Regions from separate parts of the Pelomicrobium sp. G1 genome, predicted to be linked through region 2. Evidence: riboswitches for the same ligand, from Rfam matches in the RefSeq annotation. Region 2 holds a riboswitch; the other holds the start of a gene.
The links. Region 2 has a riboswitch for fluoride ahead of crcB (fluoride efflux transporter CrcB). Riboswitches for the same ligand answer to the same signal wherever they lie in the genome.
Positions count from the first base shown of each region.

Region 1: linked by a shared signal. The riboswitch ahead of crcB (fluoride efflux transporter CrcB) and the one ahead of crcB (fluoride efflux transporter CrcB) in region 2 are both predicted to bind fluoride.

Region 1 is NZ_JBQACR010000004.1:18,215-32,413, forward strand. It holds gene ACTFO6_RS05390 (ABC transporter ATP-binding protein) at 1-62, shown strand, start outside; gene ACTFO6_RS05395 (ABC transporter permease) at 52-1,005, shown strand; gene ACTFO6_RS05400 (tetratricopeptide repeat protein) at 1,148-1,486, opposite strand; gene ACTFO6_RS05405 (potassium transporter Kup) at 1,496-3,415, opposite strand; gene ACTFO6_RS05410 (RidA family protein) at 3,569-3,952, shown strand; gene recG (ATP-dependent DNA helicase RecG) at 4,008-6,107, shown strand; gene ACTFO6_RS05420 (class I SAM-dependent rRNA methyltransferase) at 6,112-7,314, shown strand; gene gor (glutathione-disulfide reductase) at 7,340-8,719, shown strand; gene ACTFO6_RS05430 (DUF190 domain-containing protein) at 8,763-9,125, opposite strand; gene crcB (fluoride efflux transporter CrcB) at 9,166-9,552, opposite strand; fluoride riboswitch at 9,654-9,716, opposite strand; gene dmeF (CDF family Co(II)/Ni(II) efflux transporter DmeF) at 9,796-10,758, opposite strand; gene ACTFO6_RS05445 (Fur family transcriptional regulator) at 10,918-11,385, shown strand; gene ACTFO6_RS05450 (DUF169 domain-containing protein) at 11,505-12,266, shown strand; gene ACTFO6_RS05455 (MerC domain-containing protein) at 12,263-12,679, shown strand; gene ACTFO6_RS05460 (hypothetical protein) at 12,753-13,052, shown strand; gene dksA (RNA polymerase-binding protein DksA) at 13,194-13,637, shown strand; gene aroF (3-deoxy-7-phosphoheptulonate synthase) at 13,697-14,199, shown strand, end outside.
Region 2 is NZ_JBQACR010000001.1:280,423-294,621, forward strand. It holds gene ACTFO6_RS01385 (transporter) at 1-529, shown strand, start outside; gene ACTFO6_RS01390 (NHL repeat-containing protein) at 549-1,529, shown strand; gene ACTFO6_RS01395 (heavy metal-responsive transcriptional regulator) at 1,806-2,348, shown strand; gene ACTFO6_RS01400 (glutaredoxin domain-containing protein) at 2,362-2,670, shown strand; gene ACTFO6_RS01405 (cytochrome c biogenesis CcdA family protein) at 2,633-3,355, shown strand; fluoride riboswitch at 3,444-3,517, shown strand; gene crcB (fluoride efflux transporter CrcB) at 3,620-4,006, shown strand; gene ACTFO6_RS01415 (DUF190 domain-containing protein) at 4,026-4,394, shown strand; gene ACTFO6_RS01420 (cation:proton antiporter) at 4,391-5,476, shown strand; gene ACTFO6_RS01425 (universal stress protein) at 5,473-5,889, shown strand; gene ACTFO6_RS01430 (HAD family hydrolase) at 5,905-6,372, shown strand; gene ACTFO6_RS01435 (HEAT repeat domain-containing protein) at 6,513-6,881, shown strand; gene ACTFO6_RS01440 (MFS transporter) at 6,933-8,177, shown strand; gene ACTFO6_RS01445 (putative sulfate/molybdate transporter) at 8,230-9,408, shown strand; gene ACTFO6_RS01450 (hypothetical protein) at 9,398-10,012, opposite strand; partial or broken gene ACTFO6_RS01455 (MerR family DNA-binding protein) at 10,193-10,471, shown strand; gene ACTFO6_RS01460 (P-II family nitrogen regulator) at 10,530-10,880, opposite strand; gene ACTFO6_RS01465 (efflux RND transporter permease subunit) at 10,877-13,999, opposite strand; gene ACTFO6_RS01470 (efflux RND transporter periplasmic adaptor subunit) at 14,009-14,199, opposite strand, start outside.

The sequences.
Region 1 (14,199 bases), on a different contig from region 2:
AGCGCCCCGGGCTGGACGAGGTATACACGCGCTATTTCCAGGAGGCGGCCTATGAAGCGTGAGGGTTCCCCCTGGACGGGAGTGACGGCGGTGTGGGCGAAGGAGCTGGCCGACCATCTTTCCTCCACCCGCATGCGGGTGCTGGAGATGCTGGTGCTGATCGCCGCGGTGGGGGCGGTGTACGTGGCGGGGCAGCAACTGCGCGCCACGGTCATGCAGGATCCGTTCGCCTTCCTGCGGCTGTTCACCGCTGCCCGCTCGCCGCTTCCCTCCTTCGTCGCCTTTCTCGGGTTCTTTGTGCCCCTGGTGGCCATCGCCCTGGGCTTCGACGCGGTGAACGGGGAGTACAACCGGCGCACCCTGAGCCGCATCCTCTCCCAGCCTATCTACCGGGACGCGCTCCTCCTGGGCAAGTTCCTCGCCGCACTCTCTACTCTGGCGGTGCTGCTCGCCGCCCTGTGGCTGGTCACCACGGGGCTGGGGATCCTGTTCCTGGGGCTGCCGCCGGGGCCGGAGGAAGTGGCGCGGGGATTGCTCTTTCTCCTGGCCACTCTGTTCTACGGGGGCGTATGGCTGGCGCTCGCAATGTGCTTGTCGGTCGTGTTCCGCCAGCCCCAGGGAGCGGTGCTGACGGCCCTCGGGGTGTGGATCTTCTTCGCGGTGCTCTGGCCCATGCTCACCCAGTTCCTGGTCCAGGGGGCCCAAGCGGTGGCCACCGGCGTGGCCCGGGATCCCCTGGCCCAGATGAGCTTGGCCCTGGCGCTGGCCCGCGTCTCGCCCAACGCCCTGTACAGCGACGCGGTGCAGGCGCTGCTGCAGCCGGAGGTGCGCACCCTGGGACCCGTGTTCCTGGCCCAACTGGACGGCATGATCATCGGCCGGCCGCTGCCCCTCGCGGAAAGCCTGGCCCTGGTGTGGCCGGCCTTGACCACCCTGGTGGCGGGCACCCTGCTCCTCTTCGCCGTGGCCTACGCGCTGTTCCAGCGCAAGGAGGTCCGCGCCTGAGGGCTGCCGGTGCCCATGGTCTGAAAAAAATCCTCTAGTGAGCCACGGATGAACACGAATTTGCACAGATGACTTCGTTTTTTATTCTTCGTGAACATTCGCGCCCATTCGTGGCTGCAGGGTTGGGTCTTTCTCTTCAACATCACTGCCCCGGCGTGTGGAGCTGTTTCTCGATGCGGCGGGCGAACACGGCCATCTCCTTGGCTGCCTGCTTGTCGCCCTTTTTCTCCGCCACCTGGATTCCCTGGCGGTAGGCGTCCAGGGCTTCCTCAGGCCGCCCCGCCTCGGCGAGGGCCTTGCCGAGGAGCTTCCACGCCGCCGAGTAGTTCCTGTCCAGCTCCAAGGCCCGCCGCAGATGGGCGATGGCGGTGGCCGCATCCCCCTGCTTCAGGTACTCGTTTCCGAGGCTGAAGCGCAGGAGCGCCGACTCCTTGCCGGAGGCCAAGAGCTTTTCCAGGTTCGCGAGGACAGCGCTCGCCATGGAGATGCCTTACAGCTCGATCTGGGTGCCCAGCTCCACCACCCGGTTGCTGGGAAGGCGGAAGTAAGCGGTGACGCTGCCGGCGTTGCGCGCCATGGTGGCGAATAGGCGCTCGCGCCACAAGGCCATGCCTTCCAAGGCCAGGGACGGGATCAGCGTCTCGCGGCTCAAGAAGTACGAGGTCTCCAGCAGCGGGAACTCCAGGCCATGAGGCCGCAGCCGATCGAGCGCCGCCGGAATGTCGGGCTGGTCCACGAAGCCATAGCGGACCATGACCCGGTAGAACTCCTCACCGAGGGCCTGCAGCTCCACGCGCCGCTCCTCGGGGACCCGCGGCACGGGTTCGGTCACCACCGTGAGGAAGACCACGCGCTCGTGCAACACCTTGTTGTGGGCCAGGTTGTGCAGCAGGGCATGGGGCACCGTGTCCGGTTTGCTGGTGAGGAACACCGCCGTTCCCGGTACCCGCTGGGGCGGATTGAGCTTGAGGCTTTCGAGCATCGGCTGCAGTCGAATGTCCCGGCTGCGCAGCCGTTCGAACACGAGCTGGCGTCCACGGTACCAGGTGGAAAAGAGGGTGAAGAGTACTACCCCCACGATCACTGGGAACCAGCCCCCCTGGAACAGCTTGAGGGCGTTGGCGCTGAAGAAAGCCAGGTCCACAGCCAGGAGCAGTCCTGCCAAGACACCGGCGACCCAGCGGCTCCAGCGCCACAGGCGGCGCAGCACCACGTAGAGCAGGAGGGAGTCGATGGCCATGGTGGCGGTGACGGCGATGCCGTAGGCTGCCGCCAGGTGGCTGGAGGAATGAAACCCGAGCACCAGCGCCACCACGGCGGCAAGCAGCGCCCAGTTCACCCAGGGCATGTAGATCTGGCCCATTTCCCGCTCGGAAGTATGGGTTACCTCCAGGCGGGGGCAATACCCCAGCTGAATGGCCTGGTGGGTGAGGGAAAAGGCGCCGGAGATCACGGCTTGGGAGGCGATCACGGTGGCGGCGGTGGCGAGGGCCACGAGGGGATAAAGCGCCCATCCGGGCGCGAGGAGGTAAAAGGGGTTGCGCGCCGCTTCGGCCTGGGTGAGCAGCAGCGCGCCCTGGCCGTAGTAGTTGAGCAGCAGCGCAGGGAGCACGAAACCGACCCACGCCAGGCGGATCGGGCGCTTGCCGAAATGGCCCATATCGGCGTAGAGGGCTTCGGCCCCCGTGATCGCCAACACCACGGCGCCGAGCGCGAGGTAGGCCTGCCAGCGGTTCTCGGCGAAGAACGCCACCGCGTACCAGGGATTCAAGGCGTTGAGCACTTGCGGCACCTGGACGATTTTTGCCAGACCCAGCAGGGCGAGCGTGGCGAACCAGACCATCATCACTGGGCCGAACAGGACACCGACGCCGGCTGTGCCGCGGCGCTGAAGCATGAAGAGCACTACCAGCACCGCCACGGCCACGGGCTCCACCACGGGGTCCAGATGGGGAGTGGCCACCGCCAGCCCTTCCACTGCCGAGAGCACCGAGATGGCAGGGGTGATCATGGCGTCGCCGTAAAACAGGGCTGCGCCGAACAGACCCAGGGCCACCAAGATCCGCCGGCGCCTAGGCTCGTCCCCCAGGGCCTTCACCACGAGGGCGGTCAGCGCCATGATGCCCCCCTCGCCCTGGTTGTCCATGCGCATCATGAGCACCACGTACTTGAGCGTCACGACGATGATGAGCGACCAGAAGATGAGCGAGAGGATGCCCAGCACATTGGCAGGGTTGACGGGCAGCGGGTGCAGGCCGTTGAAGACCTCCCGCATGGTGTACAGGGGGCTGGTGCCGATGTCGCCGTAGACGACGCCCACGGCGGCCACCGCCAGCGCTGCGACCCGACGATGATAAGCCGCCGCCGCGGAGGCCACAGGATGGCTTTGGGCTTCGCGGGTACCGGACATGAAGGTGCAATATAGCGGCAATACGCCCGCGTCGCCATTGTGGCGGGCAGAGGGCCCTATCGGGGCGAGCAGTACCGTGGCTAAGGTTCCCCAAAGCCCTGCGGTGGCCTACCATTACGGCCGTTGCCTCTCATCCCTTCGCTAGGAGCCGCCATGAGCCGCATTCCCGTCTCTACCGAAGACGCCCCCAAGGCGATCGGCACCTATTCCCAGGCGATCCGCGCCGGAGAGACCGTGTACCTTTCCGGCCAGATCGGGCTCGATCCCAAGACCATGGCCCTGGTCCCGGAGCCGGACGGACAGATCCACCAGGTGTTCAGAAACCTGCAGGCGGTGGCCCAGGCGGCGGGCGGCACCCTAGATCAGGTGGTGAAGCTCACTGTCTATCTCACCGACCTCGCCCACTTCGGGCGGGTGAACGAGATCATGGCTACCTACTTCCGCGAGCCGTATCCGGCCCGGGCCGCGGTGGGCGTAGCAGCGCTCCCCCGGGGCGCCCTGGTGGAGATGGAGGCGATCCTGGTGCTCGGGGCGTAAGTCCTCGGCGTTTATCGCCGTGAGGCGCGGGGTGGCAGAAGCCGGCAGACTTCGAATGGACACCGGTCCACCGGGGACGCCGGACGGCGGTGAAGGCGCGGCGCCCACGCCGGCGCCCGGCGCTTCTCACCCCGTCTTCGCGGAACTCAGCCCAGCCATCGCCGGGCGGCTCGCCCGCCTGGGAATCCAGACGCCCTTCGACCTGGCGCTGCACCTGCCCCTGCGCTACGAGGACGAGACTCGCATTGTCCCCATCGCCGAAGCCCGGGACGGCGCGCCGGTCCAGGTGGAGGGGGTGGTGGTGAGTAACGAGATCGTCTACCGGCCCCGGCGCCAATTGGTGGTGCGCGTCTCCGACGGCAGCGGCGAGCTCACCGTGCGTTATCTCCACTTCTATCCCAACCAGGTCCGTGCCCTGGCGGTGGGAAAGCGGCTGCGGCTGCATGGGGAGCTGCGGTCCGGGTTTCTCGCGCCGGAAATGGTGCATCCGCGGGCGCGGGTGGTGGCTCCCGGCGAGCCCCTGCCCACTACCCTCACCCCGGTCTACCCCACCACGGCGGGACTGACTCAACCGGTGTTGCGGCGGCTGATCGGGCGCTGCCTGGCGGAGTTGGCCTTCTCCGACACCCTGCCGCCTTCCCTCAAGGCGGCCCACCGGCTCCCGGACTTCGAAGCGAGCGTGCGTTTCCTCCACGCCCCGCCCCCCGGCGCCGACGAGGGGGCCCTCGCCGAGCGCACCCACCCGGCGTGGCGGCGGATCAAGTTCGACGAGCTGCTGGCCCAGCAGTTGTCCATGCGCTTGCATTACCGCGAGCGGCGCGCCCGGGTCGCGCCCCGGCTTCCGGCCCGGGGCACCCTGACCCGGCGGCTGATCGAGTCCCTGCCCTTTCGCCTCACCCGGGCCCAGGAGACTGCGTTCGCCGAGATCAGCCGGGACATGGGGGAGGCGCACCCCATGCAGCGGCTCCTCCAGGGGGACGTGGGCAGCGGCAAGACCATCGTCGCCGCGCTGGCGGCGCTCCAAGCGGCGGAGAGCGGCCACCAGACCGCCGTCATGGCCCCCACCGAGATCCTGGCGGAACAGCACTACCGCAAGTTCGCCCAATGGCTGGAACCGCTGGGAGTGAAGGTGGTGTGGCTCGCGGGCGGCCAGAAGAAGCGGGCGCGGGACGAAACCCTCGCGCAGGTGGCCGAGGGGAAAGCCCTGGTGGCGGTGGGCACCCACGCCCTGTTCCAGGAGGAAGTGCGGTTCCAGCGCCTGGGGCTCGCGGTGATCGACGAGCAGCACCGCTTCGGGGTGCACCAGCGCCTGGCCCTGCGCTTGAAAGGCGACCACCCCCACCAGCTCATGATGAGCGCCACCCCCATCCCCCGGACCCTGGCCATGAGCTACTACGCCGACCTGGACGTGTCGGTGATCGCCGAGCTGCCGCCGGGGCGCGCCCCGGTGGCCACACGCTTGGTGGCGGACACCCGGCGCGACGAAGTGATCGCCCGGGTGCGGGCCGACTGCCTCGCGGGGCGACAGGCCTACTGGGTATGCCCCCTGATCGAAGAGTCGGAGGCGCTGCAGTTGAAGACCGCCCTGGAGACCTTCGAGCGCCTGAAGAGCACTTTCCCGGAGCTCAAGGTGGGCCTGGTCCACGGGCGGCTCAAGCCCGAGGACAAGGCGCGGGTGATGGAGGCCTTTCAGCGGGGTGAGATCCAGCTCCTCGTGGCCACTACCGTGATCGAGGTGGGAGTGGACGTGCCCAACGCCTCCCTCATGGTGATCGACCATGCCGAGCGCCTGGGGTTGTCCCAGCTCCACCAGTTACGGGGGCGGGTAGGCCGGGGGGCGGAGAAGAGCGCGTGCATCCTCCTGTACGGCACGCCCCTCTCCGGGGCGGCTCGGGAGCGGCTGCGGGTCATGTATCAGGTGAGCGACGGTTTCGAGATCGCCCGCCACGACCTGCGGCTACGGGGGCCGGGGGAATTCCTGGGGGCGCGCCAGAGCGGCGTGCCGCTGCTGCGCTTCGCCGACCTGGAGCGGGACCAGGATCTGCTGGAGGCGGCGCGGGAGGCGGCCAGGGAGATGCTGGAGCGCTTTCCCGACCACGCCCGCCGGCATCTGGAACGCTGGATGGGCCTGCGCCATCACTATCTCAAGGTGTAGCCCCGTGGAACGCACCCCCGCGGGCCGGGTGATCGTGAAACCCGGCCGGGAAAAATCTCTCCTGCGCCGCCATCCCTGGGTGTTCTCGGGGGCCATCGCGCGGGTGGAAGCTAACCCCGGCGCCGGGGAGACGGTGGAAATACGCTCGGCCGACGGCGCTTTTCTCGGCTGGGGAGCGTTCAGCCCCTTGTCCCAGATCCGGCTGCGGATCTGGTCCTTCGACCGGGAGGAGCCCATTGACGCCGGTTTTTTCCGCCGCCGGCTCTCTGCGGCCCTCGCCCTGCGCCGGGATCTCGTGCCGGCGGAGGAAACCAACGCTTTGCGGCTCGTGCACGGCGAGTCCGACGGCCTGCCGGGGGTGGTGGTGGACCGCTACGGGGACACCCTGGTCCTGCAACTCGGAAGTTGCGGGGCGGAGGCGTGGCGCGAGTGCCTGGCCGAACAGCTCGTCGCCTTGACGGGGGCGGCGCGGGTGTTCGAGCGCTCCGACGGGGAGGTCCGCGCCCTGGAGGGGCTCGCGCCCCGGGTGGGCCCCCTGCGGGGCGGCGAGCCGCCGGTGCCCGTCCTCATCCGGGAGCACGGGCTCGCCTACCGGGTGGACGTGCGCCGCGGCCACAAGACGGGCTTCTACCTGGACCAGCGGGTCAATCGGGTGCGGGTCGCGCGCCATGCGAGCGGGCGCCGGGTGCTGAACGGCTTCTGCTATACCGGCGCCTTCACCGTGGCGGCCCTCGCGGCCGGCGCCGAGACGGTGCTGTCCATCGATTCCTCGGCGGAGGCGCTGGCGCAGGCGCAGGCGCACGTGGCGCTGAACGGCTTGGACGCAATACGGTGCGAGTGGTGGGACGCGGACATGTTCCAGGCGCTGCGGCGGCTGCGGGACGAGAGCCGCCGTTTCGACCTGATCGTCCTGGATCCGCCCAAGTTCGCCCCCACGGCCGCCCAGGCGCCCCAGGCGGCCCGGGGCTACAAGGACCTCAACTGGCTCGCCTTTCGCTTGCTCGCCCCGGGGGGACTGCTCGCCACCTTTTCCTGCTCGGGCGGGGTGGACGAGGCCCTGTTCCAGAAGATCGTGGCCGGCGCGGCCCTGGACGCGGGGGTGGAAGCGTGCATCGTGGAGCGCTACGCAGCGGCCCCCGACCACCCGGTGGCCCTCAACTTTCCCGAAGGCGCTTATTTGAAGGGCCTGCTGTGCAGAATCGGTTGACCCCAAGGCGAAGAGGAGACCGGAATTGACGCGCTTCGACTACGATTTGTTCGTCATCGGTGCCGGCTCGGGCGGCGTGCGGGCGGCCCGCGTGGCGGCGGGCTACGGCGCCCGGGTGGCCATCGCCGAGGAACGCTTCCTCGGCGGCACCTGCGTGAATGTCGGATGCATACCGAAGAAGCTCTTCTCCTACGCCGCCCACTTCCGCGAGGACTTCGAGGACGCGGAGGGCTTCGGCTGGAAGGCGGGTCGCCTTCGCTTCGACTGGACGCAGCTCAGACAAAACAAAGATCGGGAGATCGCCCGGCTGAACGGCGTCTACGAGCGGCTGCTGGAAGCGTCCGGGGTGACGCTGCTGCGCGGCCGCGCCCGGGTGCTGGGTCCCCATCGGGTCCGGGTGGGGGAGAGGAACTATACCGCCGGCCACCTCCTGGTGGCCACCGGCGCCCGCGCCGTGGTGCCGCCGATCCCGGGGGCGGAGCTCGGCATCACCTCCGATGCGGCGTTCTTCCTGGAGGCTCTGCCGAAGCGGGCGCTGGTGGTGGGAGGCGGCTACATCGCGGTGGAGTTCGCCTCCATCTTTAACGGCCTGGGGGTCGAGACCACCCTCGCCTACCGGGGCCCCCACCTGCTGCGGGGTTTCGACGATGAGGTGCGTCAGTTTCTCGCCGGCGAGATGGAGAAAAAGGGAGTCCGCATCCTGTTCAACACCCGGGTGCTGGCCCTCAGGGCCGGCGCCGGTGGCCGTCGCGAGGTCTGCTTTGGCGACGGCAGGGAGGAAGCTTTCGATCTGGTGATGTTCGCCACGGGGCGGGCGCCTTCGAGCCGCGGCTTCGGCCTGGAAGAGACCGGGGTGAAACTCGCGGAAAACGGTGCCATCGTGGTGGACGAGGCGTTCCGCAGCTCGGTGCCCTCCATCTATGCCCTGGGCGACGTCATCGACCGGCTGAAACTCACGCCGGTAGCGATCCACGAGGCCATGGCCTTCGCCCAGACCCGCTTCGGCGCAAGCCCCAAGCCCATGGACTACGAGAACGTGCCGACCGCGGTGTTCAGCCATCCCAACGTGGGCGCGGTGGGCCTTACGGAAGCGCGAGCGCGGGAGCGTTATTCCCGGGTGGATGTCTATACGACCGCCTTCCGGCCCCTCAAGCTCAGCCTCACGCCGCGCGAGGAGCGCACCTTCATGAAGCTGGTGGTGGACGGCGCCACCGACCGGGTGCTGGGGGTGCACATGGTGGGGCCCGAGGCGGGGGAGGTGGTGCAGGGGTTCGCGGTGGCCCTCCAGGTCGGCGCCACCAAGGCCCAGTTCGACGCCACCGTCGGCATTCACCCCACGCTGGCCGAGGAGTTCGTCACGATGCGCGAGAGAAAGCCCGAGCCTGGGGCGGTGGGCTTGGCATGACAACGGGTTGGTCGTGGTCGCCGCGGGCGCGCGTGCGACGTGTTCACGGGTTCTCCGGATCCACGGCCGTGCCGGGCGGATCGTCCGCGTCCGGGTTGAGCACGCCGAAGCGCGCCGGGATATGGGCGTAGAAGACCCGGATCTTCTCCCGCTCGACGAGCTCCAGCAGCCGCCTGGCTTCCTCGGGCGTGACGATGAACTCCACCTCCACGGTGAGGGTTCCGGCCAGCTCGAAGAAGTGGTTTTCGTAGAGCACGTGGTGCCGTCCGAAGCCTGCCATGGCCCGGAACGCCGAGCCGCCGCGGATACCCATCCGGTTGGCTTGCTCCAGCAGCCACTCCCAGAGAAGAGCGTGGCGGTGGCGTGCGTTCTCGTGCACGTAGAAGCGGAGGAAAGCGCCTTCCATGGCTTCGGTCTCCTGTCGATGAGGCCCGCTCAAAGCCCTGCTAGCCTCGTATGAGCCATTTCACTGTGCCGATCCCCAGGGCGGTGAGGGCGAGCGAGCCCAGCAGATGTCCGCCCGCCGCAGCGAGCGCCCAGGCAAGCTGTCCTCGTCCGAGCAGAGTGACGACCTCGGCGGAAAAAGTCGAAAACGTGGTGAGCCCCCCCAGGAAGCCCGTGATGACGAAGAGGCGCGCCTCCGGAGGCAAGCCCGATTTGAAGGAAAAGTAGGCGATCGCCATGCCCACGAAGTAGCCGCCCAGCAGGTTTGCCGCGAGCGTTCCGAGCGGAATGGCCGGGAAGAGCGGATTCAGGACGACGCCAAGCCACCAGCGCAGGCATGCGCCCAAGCCTGCGCCGAGAAACACGCTAAGAAGCGAATACATTGCCATTCCGTTCCTTTCTGGAGCATTTTTCTTGGAACGGAGAAGGAGGCGAGAGAAAAGCGGGAATTGACCACCTGCGCGCCCACCTTCCCCGGATCCGGGCAATCTGCAAGGCAGGCATCATCAGCCACGCGGGCGGTTAAAGGAGGAATGCCATCTCCTCTGCGCATTCTAAATGCCCGTTGCCGCGAAGTCCACCTTGTGCGCCAGCGTTCTTTCGCCACTGAGGCCAACGCCGACCGCGTCCGCCTACGACTGCTTGCGGCAGCGCGGACAGGGATTGACCTCGATCGATACGTGCCCCAGCTCGGGACAATGCCTGAGCCGCTCGCGGTACTCGTCCGGTGTCTTGGGCGTGTGGGTCACCAGCGAGACGATGCAGGCGTACTGGGTACGGCCGACGCGCCACACGTGGAGGTCTGAGATCGTCGCCTCGCCGTCGCCTTCGATGAGCCGGCGCACCCGCTCGACCACGGGGTGATCCATCTCCCGGTCGAGGAGCACCTTGGACGAATCTCGGATCAGTGCGTAGGCCCAGGCCGCAATCACCGTCGCACCGACGATGCCCATGACCGGATCGAGCCAGTTCCAGCCCGCCAGCCGCCCGCCCAGCAGGGCGGCGATGGCGAGTATCGAGGTGAGCGCGTCTGCGACCACGTGGAGGTAGGCCGAGCGCAGGTTGAGATCGGCGTGGTGACGGTCCCCGTGGGCGTGGAGAGGGTCATAGGAGGCATCGTCGCCGGAATGCGGGTGATGGTGGTGATCCCTCAGCAGCCAGGCGCACAGGAGATTGACCGCAAGCCCCAGGGTGGCGACGAGGAGGGCCTGCTCGTAGTCGATGGGTAGCGGTCGAAAGAGTCGGGTCGCCGACTCCGCCGCCACGTAAAGGGCGACCACGGCTAAGAAGACTGCGCTGGCGAAGGCGGCCAGCACCTCGATTTTCCACGTGCCGAAGGCGAAACGCGCATCGTGCGCGAGCCGGCGGGCGAGGACGTACGCCATCCCCGAGACGCCGAGGGCGACGGCGTGGGTGCTCATGTGCCAGCCATCGGCCAGCAAAGCCATAGAGTTGAAGAGCCACCCGGCCGCGATCTCGATCGCCATCATGGCGCTGGTCAACGCCACCACCCGCCAAGTATTGCGCTCGCCGGCCCGGTTGCCGTGGTCGAACACGTGTTCGTGCCGCCACTGAGTGAGATCAAGAGGATGCATGCGGATCCAGGGGTGCTTCGATGCCGAGCGGGACGAAGCGGTATTTTAAAGCCTAGGCCATCGGCCGGTCGAACGGAGCAGTCGCGGCTTCGGGACTAGCGCCCTCGGATTGCATGCAACTGCGTTGCGAAAAATGGCTGCGTGCAGTATAGTAAAGCCATGGTTCAGACCCGTTTGCGTCGCGCCGCGGCGGGCGCATCGCCGCCCGGTCGCTGGGAGTCCGCCGCCGAGGCGTTGATCCTGAAACGCGCGCAGCGGGCCACGTCGGCGCGCGTGCGGGTGCTGGGCGTGCTGCTTGCCGCGGGTCGGCCTTTGACCCATCACCAGGTGCAGGAGGCGCTCAAAGGCCGCGTGCGGGTGGACCGGGTGACGGTGTACCGGGTCCTGGAATGGCTGGTGGGCCAGGAACTCGCCCACCGGATCGTCGGCGACGACCGGGTGTGGCGCTACAAGGCCCAGGCGGATCGCGACGGGCACGCCCACTTCAAATGCAACCGCTGCGGCGCGGTGTTCTGCCTGGAAAACACCAGCACGGCTTACGCCCTGGCGCTGCCCCCCGGCTACCGCTCCCAGGCGGTGGAGCTCACGATCCGAGGGCTCTGCGCCGGCTGCGCCGGCGGTCAGTGAAGGCGACTGCGCCGGCGGGCGGCGAGGGGGCCGGCCCTGTCGGCGCTCTGAGAAAAGTTTATGCAATCCGGTTGCATAACGCGACCGGAAGAGGGATCGTCCTGCCAAGGAGAAGGCTTATGGATTACCGCGATGCGGCGCGCACGCTGGAGCAATCGCTGAAGCTCGCCTTTTCCCCCGTCGCCGTGTGCCTGGTCCAGGAGCCGCCCGCGGGTGTGGGCGTTTACTCCGGGCCTTCTGTGCCCGCCGGCTGCGTTTTCTGGCAGGAGGGGGCGAAAGGCGCCTTTGTGACCTCGGCTGCGGATCACGCCCTCTGTGCAGTGGGGGTTTATACCCACAACCTGGCAGACGCGCCCCCGACCCAGAGGACCGAGCTGGAAGCGGCCCTCAAGATCATGGCCGAGCTGGATTACCTGCGGGAGGAGGATGTCGCCCGGGTCCCGGTGGCGCAGCGCCCTTCTCGGCGCGTTCTCTACGCACCCCTTGCCGAAACGCCCCTGGACCCCGACGTGGTGCTGATTTTCGCCCAGGCCGGGCAAGGGCTGGTGATCGCCGAGGCGGTGGAGCAAGTGGAAGGGGGCGCGCCGCCCGCCCTGGGACGGCCCGCCTGCTCCGTGGTGCCCCAGGCGCTCAACACGGGGCGGGCGGCCTTGTCCCTGGGCTGTTGCGGGGCGCGGGCGTACCTGGACGCCCTGACCGGAGAGGTGGCCCTGTGGGCGCTGCCGGGGGTCAGGCTCGGCGAGTACGTGGCGCGCATCGCGGTCCTCGCTCGGGCCAATGTGACCCTCACGGCCTTCCACCGGCGCCGGCGACAGGACGTGGCGGCCGGGGAGGCGCCCAGCGTCGCCCAGTCCCTGGAGCGGGTGAGGGAGGGCGGATGATCGCCCGCGCCTATCATCCGGCCTGGGATCGGGCCGGCCTCTGGACTTCCGCCCTGTGCCTGCTCCACTGCCTGGCCACGCCCCTGGCGGTGGCCCTCGCACCGGTGGCGGGCGTTGAGCTCTGGGCCGGCGAATGGGTGCATCAGGCCCTCGGCGGGGTGCTGGTGCTGCTGGCGATGGGCGCTTTTGTTCCCGGGTTCCTGCGCCACCGGCGTCGATCGGTGCCAGCGCTGGGAGCGGGCGGCCTGGCGGCGGTGCTCATCGCCACCTTTGCCGGGGAAGCGAGCCTCGGGGAAACGGGAGAAATCCTCTTGACCGTCGCGGGATCGGGGGTGTTGATGGCGGCCCATCTGGCAAACCGCACCTTCTGCCGATCGTGCGCCGTTTGCCAGGCCGCCCGAGGCCAGGAATGAGACCGGTCGGTTCCGGGGCATAGGCCGTGGACGGTCCTGATCGCTATGTCCTCGCCACGGCGCGGCGGGCGGGGTGTTGAGCGTTGTTGTGGCGTCCCTCACGTTCGCGGTGCTGGAACGCTGGGTGCCCAGGCTGGTGAGCTTTTCGGTGGGTATCCTGCTGGGCGCGGCGCTGCTCAATCTGCTGCCCGAGGCGATCGAGGCGGGCCTCGCCGTGGGGGAGGCGTTGGCGGTGGCGCTGGTGTCATCCACCTGCTGCACGGCCTGCATCATTAAGCCTCGGAGAACGGACGTGGAGCGAACCCTGATACCGGTCACCGTACTCACGGGATTGTGCATCGCGGAGGACGTGGGGTCGTCGGCTAGGGGATAATGGGGTGCTCAAGGGGAAACCGGGGATTTCGCCCAGCCCTGCCCATGGCCACGGACGACAGGAGACTCGCATGGCGCAGACACGTAATCGCCACGAATGCACGAGGGCCGCGCGCCGCCGCGGCTCGAAAGGAGGTGCGTCATGACCCGCAAATCGACGAACAGGAACGCCCAGGCGGCGTTGCTGAGCGAGCAGGAACTGCTCAACGCGCCCCCCGAAGAGTACATGAGCCCGGCGCAGCTCGCCTTTTTCCGCCAGCGGCTGCTCTCCATGCGGGAGGAGCTCCTCGCCAACGCGGACGCCACCAGCGCCCAGTTGAAGAAGGTGGAGGCGGTGGCCGACGTCTCGGACCGGGCCACGCTGGAAGAGGAATACACCCTGGAGCTGCGCACCCGGGACCGGGAGCGCAAGCTCCTGCACAAGATCGACGCGGCGCTGAAGCGCATCGAGGACGGCTCCTACGGCTATTGCGAAGACACAGGCGAGCCTATCGGCATCGCCCGGCTGCTCGCCCGCCCTACGGCGACCCTGTCCATCGAGGCTCAGGAGCGGCGCGAGCGGCGGGAGCGGACCTACGGCGACTGAACCTGCGGGCGCGGCTTGCCGGCGCTTCCGGCAATTACGGCGATGAAAGGACCAGACCGATGATCATCATCATGGGCAACGACGCCTCGGACGCCCAGGTCGAGGCGGTGGTGCGCAAGATCCGGGAGGCGGGGCTGGGCGTGAACATTTCCCGCGGCACCGAGCGCACGGTGATCGGCGCCATCGGCGACGAGCGCAAGCTCACCGAAGAGATGTTCGAGAGCATGCCCGGCGTGGAGCAGGCGATCCACGTGCTCAAGCCCTACAAGATCGTGGCCCGGGAGTGGCACCGGGAGGACACCGTCGTCCAGGCGAGGGGCGTGCCCATCGGCGGCGGCGCGGTCCAGGTGATCGGCGGCCCCTGCTCAGTGGAGACGCCGGAGCAGATGTGCCTTGCCGCCAAGGGGGTGGCGGAAGCGGGTTGCCGGCTGATGCGGGGCGGCGCCTTCAAGCCCCGCACCAGCCCCTACGCCTTCCAGGGGCTGGGGATCGACGGCCTCAGAATGCTGCGGGAGGCGGGGGACGCCTACGGGCTGCCCATCGTCACGGAGCTCATGGACGT
Region 2 (14,199 bases):
TGGACGCACCGTCCGCATCGCCCCGTTTGCCGGGGTCAAGGCCCCTACCGGAGGCGACGACAAGCGCGACGCTCTGGGGCGGCTCCCGCCCGATGTGCAGCCGGGTTCCGGCTCCTGGGACGCGTTCGCGGGCGTGGTGGCCACGTACCAGACGCTGGATTTCCAGATCGACAGCCAGGTGAGCTACGCGATGAACGGCGAGGCGAACGGATTCGAGGCGGGCGATGCGGCACGATTCGACGCCTCGCTCCAGTACCGGCTCTGGCCGCGGGCGCTCGCCGCCGGCGTGCCGGCGTTCGTATACGGGGTGATCGAGGTCAACCTGATCCATCGGGGCAAGAACCGCGCCGGCGGCGTGGCCGATCCCGACTCGGGCGGAACCACGCTGTTCCTGACACCCGGCCTCCAGTACGTGACCAAGCGCTGGATCTTCGGAGCGGGCGTGCAGCTTCCGGTGGTGCAGGATCTCCGCGGGACGGCGCTGGAGACGGACTACGTGCTGCATGCCGGGTTCCGCTTCAATTACTGACTCTCGCGGTGGGGAGCGCATGACGCTCGCCGTAATCGGCAAGTACGCGGGATGGACGATTCTCGTCCTGGCCTCGCTTGCCGCGCTCGGCGGCTTCGCTTTCATCCCGTCCGCCAAAGAGCCCGCCTACGCGTTCGTCAAAGCCTGGGGCGAAAAAGGCGACGGTCCCGGCCAGTTCGACGATCCGACGGGCATCGCCGTGGCGGGCGGGGAGGTGTTCGTGGCGGATTCCCGCAACGGGCGTATCCAGGTGTTCGACTTCGATGGCAATTTCAAGCGTCAGTTCGGCCGCACCGGCGAGGGCACGGGCGAACTGGGTCGCCCCATGAACCTCTACGTTCGCGACGGCGAGCTCTACGTGCCCGAGTACTTCAACGATCGCATCCAGGTATTCGCCCTCGACGGCACGCCGAAGCGCGCGTTCGGCCGGCCAGGAAGCGGGCCGGGCGAGTTCAACGCGCCCGGGGGCGTCGCGGTGGCCGGCAACGGCGACGTCTTCGTCGCGGACTTCTACAATCATCGGATCCAGCGTCTCAAAGGCGACGGCACGTTTATTCGCCAGTGGGGAACGACCGGAAAGCCGGGAATTTGGGCGGGCGAGTTTGTCTATCCCACCGACGTGGCGCTGGCGCCGGACGGGACGCTCTTCGTCGCCGACGGCTACGCGGACCGGGTGCAGGCGTTCGCGCCCGACGGGCGTTTCCTGCGCAAGTGGGGCGGTCCCTTCGCGATGAACGTCCACGGGCCGTTCAACGGCTGGTTCGCCACCGTGACCGGCATCGCCGTCGGGCCGGACGGCGGCGTGTTCGTCGCCGACTTCTACAACGACCGGGTCCAGAAGTTCGCGCCGGACGGCACCTTCCTGACCACCTTCGGCAAACGGGGCAGTGGCCCGGGACAGTTTCGGCATGCGATCGCGGTGGCGGTTGCCGAAGATGGAACGGTGTTCGTGGCGGATTTCCTCAATAGCAGGATCCAGAAATGGCGGCCCGGGCGTTGAGGGGATCTGGCCGGGCGGAAACGCGGGCTATTGCATGCCGGCTCATCGCCGGTGAATCCTGCATGGTGATTCTCGATCGCAGTAGAACATCCCCCCGGCCGTGCCGTGATCGTGGTCACCCGCGCGGAGGCCCTTGCCGGAAGCTCGGACCAGAGCCCGTGCTTGATGGGCGGCTCGGGCCGTGACGGGACTCGGCTGGCGCGAGCGCAGGGAGTACGCCGACCTTTGAAGGATGACGCAGGTCTAACCAATACGGAAAGCAAGCGAGCATCGCGCATGTCACGCAAGAAGGCGACAGGGTCGCAACGCCCGTCGAGGTCAGGAAAGCCGGGCCCTGATGCGGAGGTGGTGTCGGGCGCGTCATCCTTGTGCAGGCACGATACGCTGACCATTGGCCAGGTGGCGAGCCGGGCCGAGGTCGGCATCGACACGATCCGCTACTACGAAAAGGAAGGGCTGCTCGCGCCGGTTCGCAAGAGCCCGGCGGGTTATCGCCTTTATACGCCGGAGGCGGTACGGCGGCTTGGGTTTGTCAGGCACGCGCAGCAGTGCGGCTTTTCCCTCGCCGAGATTCGCGAGCTGCTGGAGCTGAAGACCCACGACGATGCCTGCTGCAACGACGTGCGCAGCGTTGTGATTCAAAAGAAGCTGCAGGTAGAGGGCAAGATCAAGGCGCTCAGGGCCATGTCCCAGGCGCTCAGCGGCCTGATCGACATCTGCGACGGTGGAGCCAGGCCGCTGGACGAATGCCCGATTCTCGATGCGCTTGAAAGCAGCGTGGCGAACGAGGGACAACGGAACCGTTCACGCAAGACCTGACCTTCCCAGCGCGATGATTAAGGTGGAGGTTTTTACAACGCCCGGCTGCGACAAATGTGCGCGGGCTCGCGAGACGCTCAAGTCCATCGCCGAGGGTTTCGGCCGGGACAAGGTGAGCTGGCGGGAGGTGGACGTTCTGGAGGAAATGGACTACGCGGTGGAGCTGGGCGTGACCAGCCCGCCGGCGATCGCCATCGACGGGGCGCTGGTTTTCCCGGTGCTGCCCAGCGCCCAGCGGTTCGGGCGGGAGTTGCGCGAGCGGCTCGAGCGCATGGCCGGTGCGGATGGGGCCGGTCCCCGGAGAGAACGCGATGGACGTTGAGTCGCTGCGCCAGACGCTCGAGCAGGCTAGCCTCGCTTCGCTGGCCGCCGGCTTCGTGATTGGGTTCCTGTTCAGCTTCAACCCGGTGGCGCTTGCGGCGATCCCGGTGTCGCTGGCGTATGTCACCAAGGCTCATGCGCCCGGTCGGGCGTTTCTCTATGGCGGGATGTTCGTTCTCGGGATGGTGATCACCCATGCCCTGCTCGGGTTGAGCGCGGGGCTCGGCGGAAACGGCCTGCAGCGGCTCATGGGTCGCGAGTGGGGACTGGTGCTGGGACCGCTCTTGATCGTGCTGGGCCTCGCGTGGCCCGGCTGGCTGAAACTTCCGCTTCCCACGCTCCGGCTGCGCGCCAGGCCCGCGGCGACCGCGTGGGGCGCTTTTTCGCTGGGCGTGCCGTTTTCCGTGGCCATCTGCCCCTTCTGCACGCCCGCCCTCGTGATCCTGCTCGGCATCGTCGCCGGGATCGGCTCGCCCCTGTTCGGCACCGTCTTGCTCCTCGCCTTTGCCCTCGGCCGCGTGGTGCCGATTATTCTCAGCGCGGCGGCGGTAGGGTGGCTGGAGAGCCTGAAAGGCTTGCGCACGCGTCAGAAGGCCTTCGAAATCGCCGGAGGCGTGATTCTGATCGCCTCCGGCCTCTACCTACTCAACTCATATTTCATCGTCGTGCCCGGCCTCACAGGCTGAAGGAGAAGGCATCCGGGATCACGATCGACCTGCGGCTGCGCAAACGCCCGCGGCCCTGTTGCTGCGGGACCGACTACAAGCGTATACTTTATGTTAAGGAGATGGCATTCCTCCCTTAACCGCCTGGCCTACCTCCGGCCGGCTGATGATGCCTACGGTTGTTTCCGGGAGCGTTCGGGACGCGTAGGCTCATCTGAAATCTCCGACGTTTCGGCCCGCGCCCAGCGCTCCGGTTCACCAAGAACCCAACAAGAAAGGAGCGCGATGGGTACCTCTGGCTTTGCCGCCATCAGCTTGGGCGCCACTCTCGGGGCGATGTTGCGCTGGTGGCTGGGCCATCGACTAAACCCCGTTTTTCCTACCCTTCCTCTCGGCACCTTGGCTGCCAACCTGCTTGCCGGCTTCCTGATCGGCGTGGCTGTTGCCTTCTTCAATAAGCATCCGGGCCTGCCACCGGAGACGCGGCTCATGACCATGACCGGTTTTCTGGGCGGTTTGAGCACTTTTTCCACCTTTTCCGCCGAGATCGTATCCCTGATCGCTCGCGGCGAATATCTCTGGGCGCTCGGAGCGATAGGCCTGCACTTGTTCGGCGCGCTGCTGCTCACAGGGCTGGGAATTTTGAGTGTGCAGCTCATATCGAGCGCATGATTCGATGGAAGGGGACACCATGGAAGGCGCTTTTCTCCGCTTCTACGTGCACGAGAACGCACGCCACCGCCACACCCTCCTGTGGGAATGGCTGCTGGAGCAGGCCAACCGCATGGGCATCCGCGGCGGCTCGGCATTCCGCGCCATGGCCGGATTCGGGCGGCACCACGTGCTGCACGAGAACCACTTCTTCGAGCTGGCCGGCACCCTTACCGTGGAGGTGGAGTTCATCGTCACGCCGGAGGAAGCCAGGCGGCTGCTGGAACGGGTCGAGCGGGAGAAAATTCGGGTTTTCTACGCCCACATCCCGGCCCGCTTCGGCGTGCTCAACCCGGACGAGGGCGATCCGCCGTCTGTGGCGGAGGAGCCGCAAGGAGTGAGACTATGACCGAAACCTGGACGCTGGCGGCTTTGTGGCTCGGGTTGGCGCTCGCGGCGAGCCTTCTTTCCATCTGGCTGCGCGTTGCGACCGCCCTGTCCGAAATCGTAGTAGGCACCATCGCCCAGCTCTTCATCGGCGCCGCGGCTGGCACCGCAGCCTTGGGGGCGGATGCCTCGTGGATCAAGTTCCTTTCCGGTACCGGAGCCATCGTGCTCACCTTTCTCGCGGGCGCAGAGCTCGATCCCGAGGTCTTTAGGCTTAAATGGAAGGAGGCGGCCGCTGTCGGTCTAGCAAGCTTTTTTGTCCCTTTTTTGGGCTGCGCTGCCGCCGCCCGATGGCTTCTGGGCTGGGATCCGTGGGCAAGCTGGCTCGCCGGCATCGCCATGTCCACGACCTCGGTGGCCGTGGTCTATGCCGTAATGCTGGAGTTCGGCTTCAACATGACTGATTATGGCAAGACGGTACTCGCTTTCCGGCGCTATGGCAACCGGCCCTCGGAGCTGGAGGCGAAGTTTCTGCTTTTCTTCTTGTTCGGCATGGGAGCGCTCGCCGTTTGGGCCGATAGCGAGGCAGTGCTCCCCGCCTACTTGATCGGCATGGTGTTGGCGGGCACCGTGGGCAGGGATCATGCCTTGGTGCGGCGCCTGCGCACGCTCACTTTCGGTTTGCTCACCCCATTCTATTTTATTCGTGCCGGCTCTTTCGTCTCGTTGCCAGCGCTGATGGCTGCCCCGGGAGCGTTTCTTTTGTTGCTGTTCGTGAAGATGGGGACCAAGTTTATCGGCGTGTTCCCGGTAACCAAGGCTTACGGTGCACCGGGGAAGGAGGCGACCTACACCACGCTGCTTATGTCGACAGGGCTCACCTTCGGCACCATCTCGGCGCTGTTCGGATTATCGCGCCAGATCATCGACCAGGCGCAGTACTCGGCCTTGGTGGCCGCGGTCATCGGCAGTGCTGTGATCCCGACCCTGATCGCCAACGCCTTCTTCTTTCCGCATCACCATCTGCACCTGAAAAAGGAAGTTAGTTCCCAGGAGGACACAACCGTGGCTGGCACGAAGGCAAAATTGGAGGCAAAAACATGATCAAGAAAATCTTGTTGGCCTACGATGGTTCCGAGCCTTCCACCAAGGCGTTCGCCATGGCGGCTGAGCTGGCGAGCCGCTATCAAGCCGAGCTCTGCGTATTGACGGTCGCCCAAGTGCCGGAATTCGGCGAGGACGTGGAAACTGAAGCAGTCATCGAGCATTCGCGCGACTACCATCAGAGCCTGCTCGATAAGCTCAAGCAGCAGATCGATCGACAGGGGATCATGGCGTCGCTGCAGATCGCGGTCGGACATCCGGCGCAACAAATCCTCGAATACGCCGGGCGGCAGGCCGTGGATCTGATCGTCCTTGGTCACCGTGGCCGGGGTGCGTTCGACCGGTGGCGGCTGGGCTCGGTTACCCACCGGGTGATCAGCTACGCGGAGTGCGCCGTCCTGGTGGTGCGCTGAGGAAAGACTTTTGCTGTGTTGAGAGTTGACATCCCCGATTTCGCCACGGTAGAGCTCATGCATCTCGTTTTGGATTACAACGGCACGCTGGCCCTCGACGGCGAGCTTTTGCCGGATGTGCGCGAGCGTCTGCAGCGGCTGTCCGCTGCGCTCAGCATCCACGTGGTGACCGGCGACACCTTCGGCACGGCCCGCGCACGCCTGGCGGGGCTTCCGTGTCAATTGTCGATCCTGCCGCAGCGGGGCCAGGCCGAAGCGAAACGAGTCTACGTGGAGCATCTCGGCGCCGGTTGCGCCTGCATCGGCAACGGCCGCAACGATCATCTGATGTTGAAGGCTGCAGCGCTGGCAATCGCTGTTGTGCAGCAGGAAGGCGCTTGGGGAGATACCCTGACGAGCGCGCAGGTCATCGTGCGGGATATTCGCGACGCCTTGGATCTACTTCTTTATCCTCAGCGACTGGTAGCCACCTTGCGAGGCTGAGCCGGTGGGTTTGGACACTTCCTCTATTTGGGGTGAGGGGAAGACGCCTCTCGCCAGCCGCACGTGATCGTAGAGGCCGGGAGACTGGACTGGAGCACGTGGAACGACAACCCTGTTTTTGCCTCGAATGCTTCGCTCTGATGCCGGCCGAAGCGCGGGTCTGTCCCCACTGCGGAGAGGATCAAGAGCGACTGAAGGAAAGGGACTACCGCGCGAGGCTCCTGCACGCCTTACGACACCCGTTGTCGGAGGTGCGCATGCGTGCGATCATCGCCCTCGGCTGGCAGGGCGAGCCGGACGCGGCCTCGGCCCTGGTGGACTGTGCCTTGCGCCATCCGGTGGACGTGGTTGAGGGGTTAGAGATCGTCCGGAGCCTGGCACGGATAGAGGGCCGGCACCCCGGAGTGGGGGCGCTTGAGCGCTTGCTCGAATTGCATCCCGCCCATGCGGTCCGCGCGGCGGCATTGCGGGCTTTGGGAGGAGAAGCGCCCGATACGGAATCCAAATAAAATAAAGGAACAGGGATCTCCATGGAATCTGCGCAACAAGAAAAACCACCCATGAAAGCCGCTGCACCCGTTCGAAGCATTGCCAGCTCTGCCGGCCCTGGCATTCCGCCCGCCATCTGGGCGCTCGGCTTCGTCAGCCTCCTCATGGACATCTCCTCGGAGATGATCCACAGCCTGCTGCCGGTCTTCCTGGTGACGGCCGTGGGTGCCAGCGCCGTCGTGGTCGGGCTGATCGAGGGGCTGGGGGAAGCGACCGCCCTGATCGTGAAGGTGTTCTCGGGGACGCTTTCCGACTACTGGGGAAAGCGCAAGCCCCTGACCCTCCTGGGCTACGGGTTGGGAGCGCTTTCCAAACCCTTGTTCGCCCTGGCGACGAGCGCCGGCCTGGTCCTCGTCGCGCGGCTCATGGACCGGGTGGGCAAGGGCATCCGCGGAGCGCCGCGAGATGCGCTGGTGGCGGACATCGCGCCCCCCGAAGTGCGCGGGGCGGCCTTTGGTCTGCGCCAATCCCTCGACACGGTGGGGGCCTTTCTCGGGCCCCTGCTCGCCATGGGGTTGATGCTGCTGTGGGCGAACGATTTCCGGGCCGTGTTCTGGGTGGCCGTCATCCCCGGGTTTCTGGCGGTGGCGCTCCTCTTCTTCGGCGTGCGGGAGCCGGAACGGCAGGCGGGGCAGGGGATCGTCCATCCGATCCGCCGGGAGAGCCTGCGCCGGCTGTCGGCCGCCTACTGGTGGGTGGTGGCGATCGGCGCCGTGTTCACCCTGGCGCGCTTTTCCGAGGCGTTTCTCATCCTGCGCGCCCAGCAGGGAGGATTGCCCGTGGCCCTCGCGCCCCTGGTGCTGATCGGCATGAACGTGGTCTATGCGGCTTCGGCCTATCCCTTCGGCAGGCTTTCCGACCGGATGAGCCACACCCGACTGCTGGTACTGGGGCTTTCCATCCTGATCGGCGCGGACCTCTCGCTGGCGTATAGCCACCACTGGGGCTGGGTAGGGACCGGCATCGCTTTGTGGGGCTTGCACATGGGCATCACCCAGGGGCTCTTGGCGACCATGGTGGCCGACGCCGCGCCGGCGGAATTGAGGGGCACCGCCTACGGCTTCTTCAATCTGATGAGCGGCCTCGCCATGCTCCTCGCCAGCGCTTTGGCGGGGCTGCTGTGGGACCGGTTCGGAGCTTCGTTCACGTTTATCGCGGGGGCCGCTTTCAGCGCCCTCGCCCTGACGATCCTCCTGGTCCGGGGCAGGCGTCCGACGGCCCGAAACGGGGACGCCTTCCGCGATTCCCCTGTTTGACCGGATGCACCGTCCTCGAGCGGTTCGGGAACGAGCCGGTTAAAATCTCTGCATGAAACCCATCGAGAAGTCCGACTCCGCCTCCGCGCCGGAAGCTGTCCGGGGCAACCGCTTCGACCGCCTGGAATGGGCCGGGGCGTTCGGGGATCTCGGGACGCTGATCCCCTTCGTCGTCGCCTACATCGGCGTCCTGAAGATGGATCCTCTTGGAATACTCCTCGGGTTCGGGATTCCGATGCTGGTGTGCGGCGCCTACTATCGCACCCCGTTCCCGGTGCAGCCCATGAAGGCGGTGGGGGCCATCGCCACGGCCCAGGCGGCCCAGACCTTCGTCGTTACGCCCGCGGCGGTGTACGGCGCATCCCTGGTCACGGGGCTCGTCTGGCTCGCTCTCGGGCTTACCGGTGCCGCCGACCGGGTGGCGCGCCTGGTGGCTCGGCCGGTAGTGGTCGGGATTGTTCTTGGCCTGGGCATGAGCTTCATGCTGCAGGGCGCCAAATGGATGTCGAAGGGATGGCTCCTGAGCGCTTTCGGGCTGGCGGGGACCGTGCTGCTGCTCACCAACCGCACGTTTCCCGCCATGTTCGCGCTGCTCCTGTTCGGGTTCGGCGCGGGCGCAGTGCAGAGCCCGGAGCTTATCGGAAGCCTGGTGGAGGCGCGGCTCGAGCTGCGACTGCCCTCGTTCGCCCTTTCCGGCCTGACGCTGGACGCCTTCCTGATCGGCGCCGTGTTCCTGGCGCTGCCTCAGGTTCCCCTCACCCTGGGCAACGCCATCATTGCCATCACCGAGGAGAACAACCGCCTGTTCCCCGACCGCAAGGTCTCCGAGCGCACGGTGGCCACTTCCACCGGCGTGCTCAACCTGTTCGGCGCTACAGTGGGCGGTGTGCCCATGTGCCACGGCGCGGGCGGAATGGCCGGGCACGTGCGCTTCGGCGCCCGCACCGGCGGCGCCCTCATCATCCTCGGCGCCCTTCTCACGGTGCTCGGGTTGTTTTTCAGCGGCTCGGTGGAGGCCCTGTTCCGCCTGCTGCCGCAGCCGATCCTCGGCGTGATCCTGTTCCTCACCGGCGCCCAGCTCGCCCTCGGGGCGTGCGAATTCAGCCGCGACAAGCGGGAGCGGTTCATCACCCTGGTGACGGCGGGGCTCGCGGTGTGGAACGTGGGGCTCGCTTTCGTTGCCGGCATGGCCGCCCACGCTATCCACCGCCGCGGGTGGCTCAGGCTATGAGGAGCTTCCTCGCTCCACTGCGGCTGCTGCAGGTGGGTTGATCGAGGACACGGTTGTGGGCACATCGGTTGCCGACAGGAGCCACAGCGCGTTGGCGACCACCAGCAGCGACGCGCCCACCAGCGACGGCGATGGTCATGAGCAGATTCATGTCCGGTCGCAGCTGCCTCGCGGCGTGCCACGCTTTGACGATCACGTAGCGTCCGCCAAGCAGGATCGCCAGCGCGTAGGCGGCCATCACCGGAAGTGGCGTTGCGTTGGCCTCGTGGCCGCCGGGCAGCCGCAAGGCCTCGTGGAGCCCGCCCGCCCACAAGATGTCCAGCACGAAGCCCGCCGCCGTAGCGATCCCGCTCAATGCGGTGAGCCACGCCTGTGCGGAGTGGCGTCGGGTGTCAAAGCCCGCCGGTGGTGCGCCAGGGGACAGGCGCTCGGCGCGCATCCCGGTCCGCGCAACGGCCTCGAGGATGACCCGATCCGGCACCTGGGATGCGCTCTCCGCCACGGTCATGCGCCAGTTGATCACGTCGAAGGCGAGCCGGTCCGCGCCGCCGACTACCGGACCGACAGCGGCCTGCAACGCCTGGACTTCGTCAGCGCAGTCCAACCCCTGGACCCGGAACGTGCGTCCGGGTGCGGGCTCGGGGTGGCCGCCTGTTCCGGCCGTTACGATTTGGCAGCGGTCGGTACCGCAGCTTTGCGGTCCGCGGACCTCTGGCGGATCCGGGAGTCTCGTGCCGAGCCTCTGGTGTGGCATTCGACCCCCGGGCGCCGGCCGGGAACTTTGTTCATCCGCCACAGCCGGGAGCTGGGATTCCCGTTGCCGGCGATCCGCGAGCTGCTGCGGCTTGCCGATCACCCCGAGCAAACGTGCACTGTTGCCGACCGCATCGCGCGGGAGCAGTTGGAGCAGGTGGAGCGCCGTATCGGGCGGCTGGTTGCGCTCCGGGAGGAACTGAACCGTATGATCGCCCAATGCGCCGGCGGCCAGGTGGCCGATTGCCGCGTGATCGAAGTGTTGGCCGATCACCATCAGTGCTTGCACTCGGACCATTGCGCCAGTTGAACACCGCCCCGGGCGTGTGGCGCTCCTTCCCGATGCCAGGCGGGCAAGGTGCGATGGCTTAAACGCGCGCGCCGCTGATACGCACGGCTTGCTCCACCGCGCTCACCAGGACCCAGCCCGCCTCCTGCTGCCCGGTTCGCCCGTACTTTTCGATGAGATCAACGATGGCCGAGGCGTCGTCGTCCCTGCACAGAAGCTCAAGCTTGGCCTCGCGGATGACCGACCGCGCCAGTTCCATCGAATATCGCTGTTCGGCGGAGTCCAGCGCGCGCAGCAGGCTCTCGGTATGGGAAACGTTGAGGTTGTGGCATGCGGCCGGGCCCCCCGAACCGAGGTAGCCCGCATCGCTCAGCGCCTGGATCACATCGGCGACCCGGTTCAAGTGAACGAAGGCCTTGATCTCTTTCATGGCTGTCCTCCGTTGGCGTTGTCGTTGGTCATTGCCTCTTGCCGCCGCTCGCGCCAAGTTTCGACCCATTCGTAGGCGAGCGGCAGTATCAGCAGGGTGAGGGTGGTGGAGGTGAAGAGACCACCCACCACCACCGTGGCAAGCGGCCGCTGGGTCTCCGCGCCGACTCCTTGCGAAAGGAGCATCGGAATCAGGCCGAGGATCGCGACCGACGCGGTCATCAGGACCGGCCGCAGGCGCAGTGCTGCACCCTCGCGTACCGCTTCGCGCACGGAATAGCCCCTGCGGCGCAGCTCGTTGAATAAGGAGACGAGCACGATGCCGTTGAGCATCGCCACGCCGAACACCGCAATGAACCCAATCGCCGACGGTACCGAGACGTACTGCCCGGTCACGAAGAGCCCGAACACCCCGCCGATCACCGCAAACGGCACGTTGGCGATGATGAGCGCCGCGTAGGTGAGCGAGTTAAACGCCGTGTACAGCAGCACGAAGATGAGCCCGATGGTGAGCGGGACGATGACTGCCAACCGAGCGAGCGCTCGCTGCTGGTTCTCGAAGGCGCCACCCCACTGGATCCAGTAGCCCTCCGGCAGATCGACCTGGGCCAGGATCTTGGCTTGCGCCTCCCGGACGAAGCCGTCCACGTCGCGTCCCCGAACGTCCATCTGCAACACTGCGTAGCGGCTCAACTGCTCGCGCCGGACGAAGGTGTAACCCTCGTCGGTGGTCACCGTGGCGAGCGCCGATAGGGGTACCAGGGCACCCTCGCCAGTGCGCACAGGGACGCTTTCGATGGCACGAACGCTGTTGCGGAACGGCTCATCCAGCCGCACCACGATGTCGAAGCGGCGGTTGCCGTCGATCAGCGTGCTCACCGCCTCGCCGCCTATGCCCGCGCGGACCACCTCCAGCAGCTCGTCGGCGTTGATGCCGTAGCGCGCGGCTCGGTCGCGGTCCACTTTCACCACCACCTGCGGTTTGCCCTTGTTGGCTTCCAGCGACAGGTTGGCGATCCCGGGCACAGACTCCAGCACCGGCTTTATTTGTTCCGCCAGGCGGTCAAGCATGGCCAGCTCGGGCCCGTAGACCTTCAGCGCCAGGGTCGCGCGCACGCCCGAGATCAGCTCTTCGACCCGCATCTGGATAGGCTGTGTGGCGGAGAATACCACCGTGGGAATTTCCTTCTCCAGGGTGTCGCGCATGCGGTCGGAAAGTTCCGGCATGCTCAGCTTTTCGGGCCACTCACTCTGCGGTTTTACCTCCACCAGCACCTCCATGTAGTTGGCGTCCGTGGTTTCGCCTTTCTCGGCTCGGCCGATGGTGGCGACCACCGACGTAGTCTGGGGAAAACGTTCCCGGAGGACAGCGCTCATCTGCCTGGACACGCGCACCGATTCCTCCAACGAGGTCGACGGTATGCCGGTTACGCGAAACATGATGGCGCCCTCCTGCAGGGTCGGCATGAACTCCTTACCGAGGAAGGGGAAAACGGCCGCCGCCGCAACCAGCAGCGCCAGCCCGATCCCGGCCACCACCCGCTTGCGATCGAGGGCCCACTGCAGTAGAGGCAAGTACCCCGCCTTGGCCCAGCGCATCAGTGCAGTCTCCCGCTCGGCGCTAGGCTTGAGCACCAGGGACGAGAGCACCGGCACCAGCGTCAGGGTGAGGAGCAGCGACCCTGCCATGGCGAAGCTGATGGTATAGGCCATGGGCTTGAACAGCTTGCCCTCCAGGCCTGTCAGCGAAAACAGCGGCAGGAACACCACGATGATGATCAGGATGGCGAACGCGATGGGGTTGGCCACTTCTCGCGCCGCCTCCAGGATCACGTGAGTGCGGTTCAACTGCCTGCCGCCTAAATGGGCGAGCAGCCGGAAGCTGTTTTCCACCATCACCACGGCGCCGTCCACCATCATGCCGATGCCGATGGCGAGGCCGGCCAAGGACATGAGATTGGCGGAAAGGCCGAAATGCTGCATGAGGATGAAGGCGATCAGCATGGCGAGCGGCAGAGTGACGATCACCACCAGCGCAGAACGCAGCTCGCCAAGGAACAGAAAGAGGATGATCGCCACCAGCACCGCTCCTTCGACCAGCACCCGCTCTGCAGTGGAGAGCGCTTTTTCCACGATATCGGTGCGGTCGTATACCGGGTTGATGGCGACGCCCGCGGGGAGCGCCTGCTTGGCCAGGGCGAGCTTCTGCTTCACCGCATCGGCCACGTTCTTAGCGTTTTCCCCGATGCGGGCAAGCGCGATGCCAAGGACCGTCTCCTCGCCGTTGCGCGTAACCGCGCCGAAGCGCAATGCCGGTCCCTCTTGGACCCGCGCCACGTCCAGCACCCGGATCGGGATGCCTTCCCGTTCGGCCACCACGATGCTCTCGATGTCCGCGACGGAGCCCACCAGGCCTAGGCCGCGAACCAGGTACTGTTCCCGTCCCAGGTTTACGTACTGCCCGCCCACCTGGCGGTTGTTGGCGGCGAGTGCCTCCATCACCGTCCTGAACGTGAGGCCGTACTTGATCAGCTTGCGCGGATCGATCAGCACCTGGTACTGCCGTTCGAACCCACCCCAGGACGTCACGTCGTCGACACCGGGCGCCGTGCGCAGCAACAGCCGGACGCTCCAGTCGTGCAGCGTGCGAAGGTCCATTGCGGAAAGCTTGCGGTCCGCAGATTCGACCGTATACCAGAACACCTGGCCCAGGCCGGAGCTGTTGGGACCAAGTTCCGGTTCCCCGTAGCCAGGCGGGATTCGCCCCTTGGCGTCCTGCAGGCGCTCGTTCACCAATCGACGGGCGAAATAGATGTCCACGTCGTCGCGGAAATACACGCTGACGTAGGACAGGCCGAACAGCGAGACCGAGCGGATGTACTCCACCCCGGGAAGACCGGCCATGGACGTTTCGATCGGGATGGTAAGCAGGTTTTCCACGTCCTCGGCGGCAAGGCCCGGCGATTCTGTGTAGATGTTGACCTGGTTGGGGGTGACGTCGGGAAAGGCGTCCACCGGCACCTGCTGCCAGGCGCGTGCGCCGAGAAAAGCGATCAGCGCAAACCCGAGCAGCACCAGGACGCGGTAACGCAGGGAGAGGTCGACGATGGCATTCAGCATGGCGGCTCCTCAGTGGGCGTGGCCTTCGCCGAGCTGCGACTTGAGCATGCGGGCTTTCAGCGCGTAAGCTCCCGCCACTGCCACCTTCTCCCCGGGCGCGAGGCCGGAGGCGATCAGCGTTCGGCCGCCGATGCGCTCGCCGGTCTCGACGGTGCGCGCCTCGAAGCCTTCGCCCTCCTCGACGAACACGGTGGGCCGCC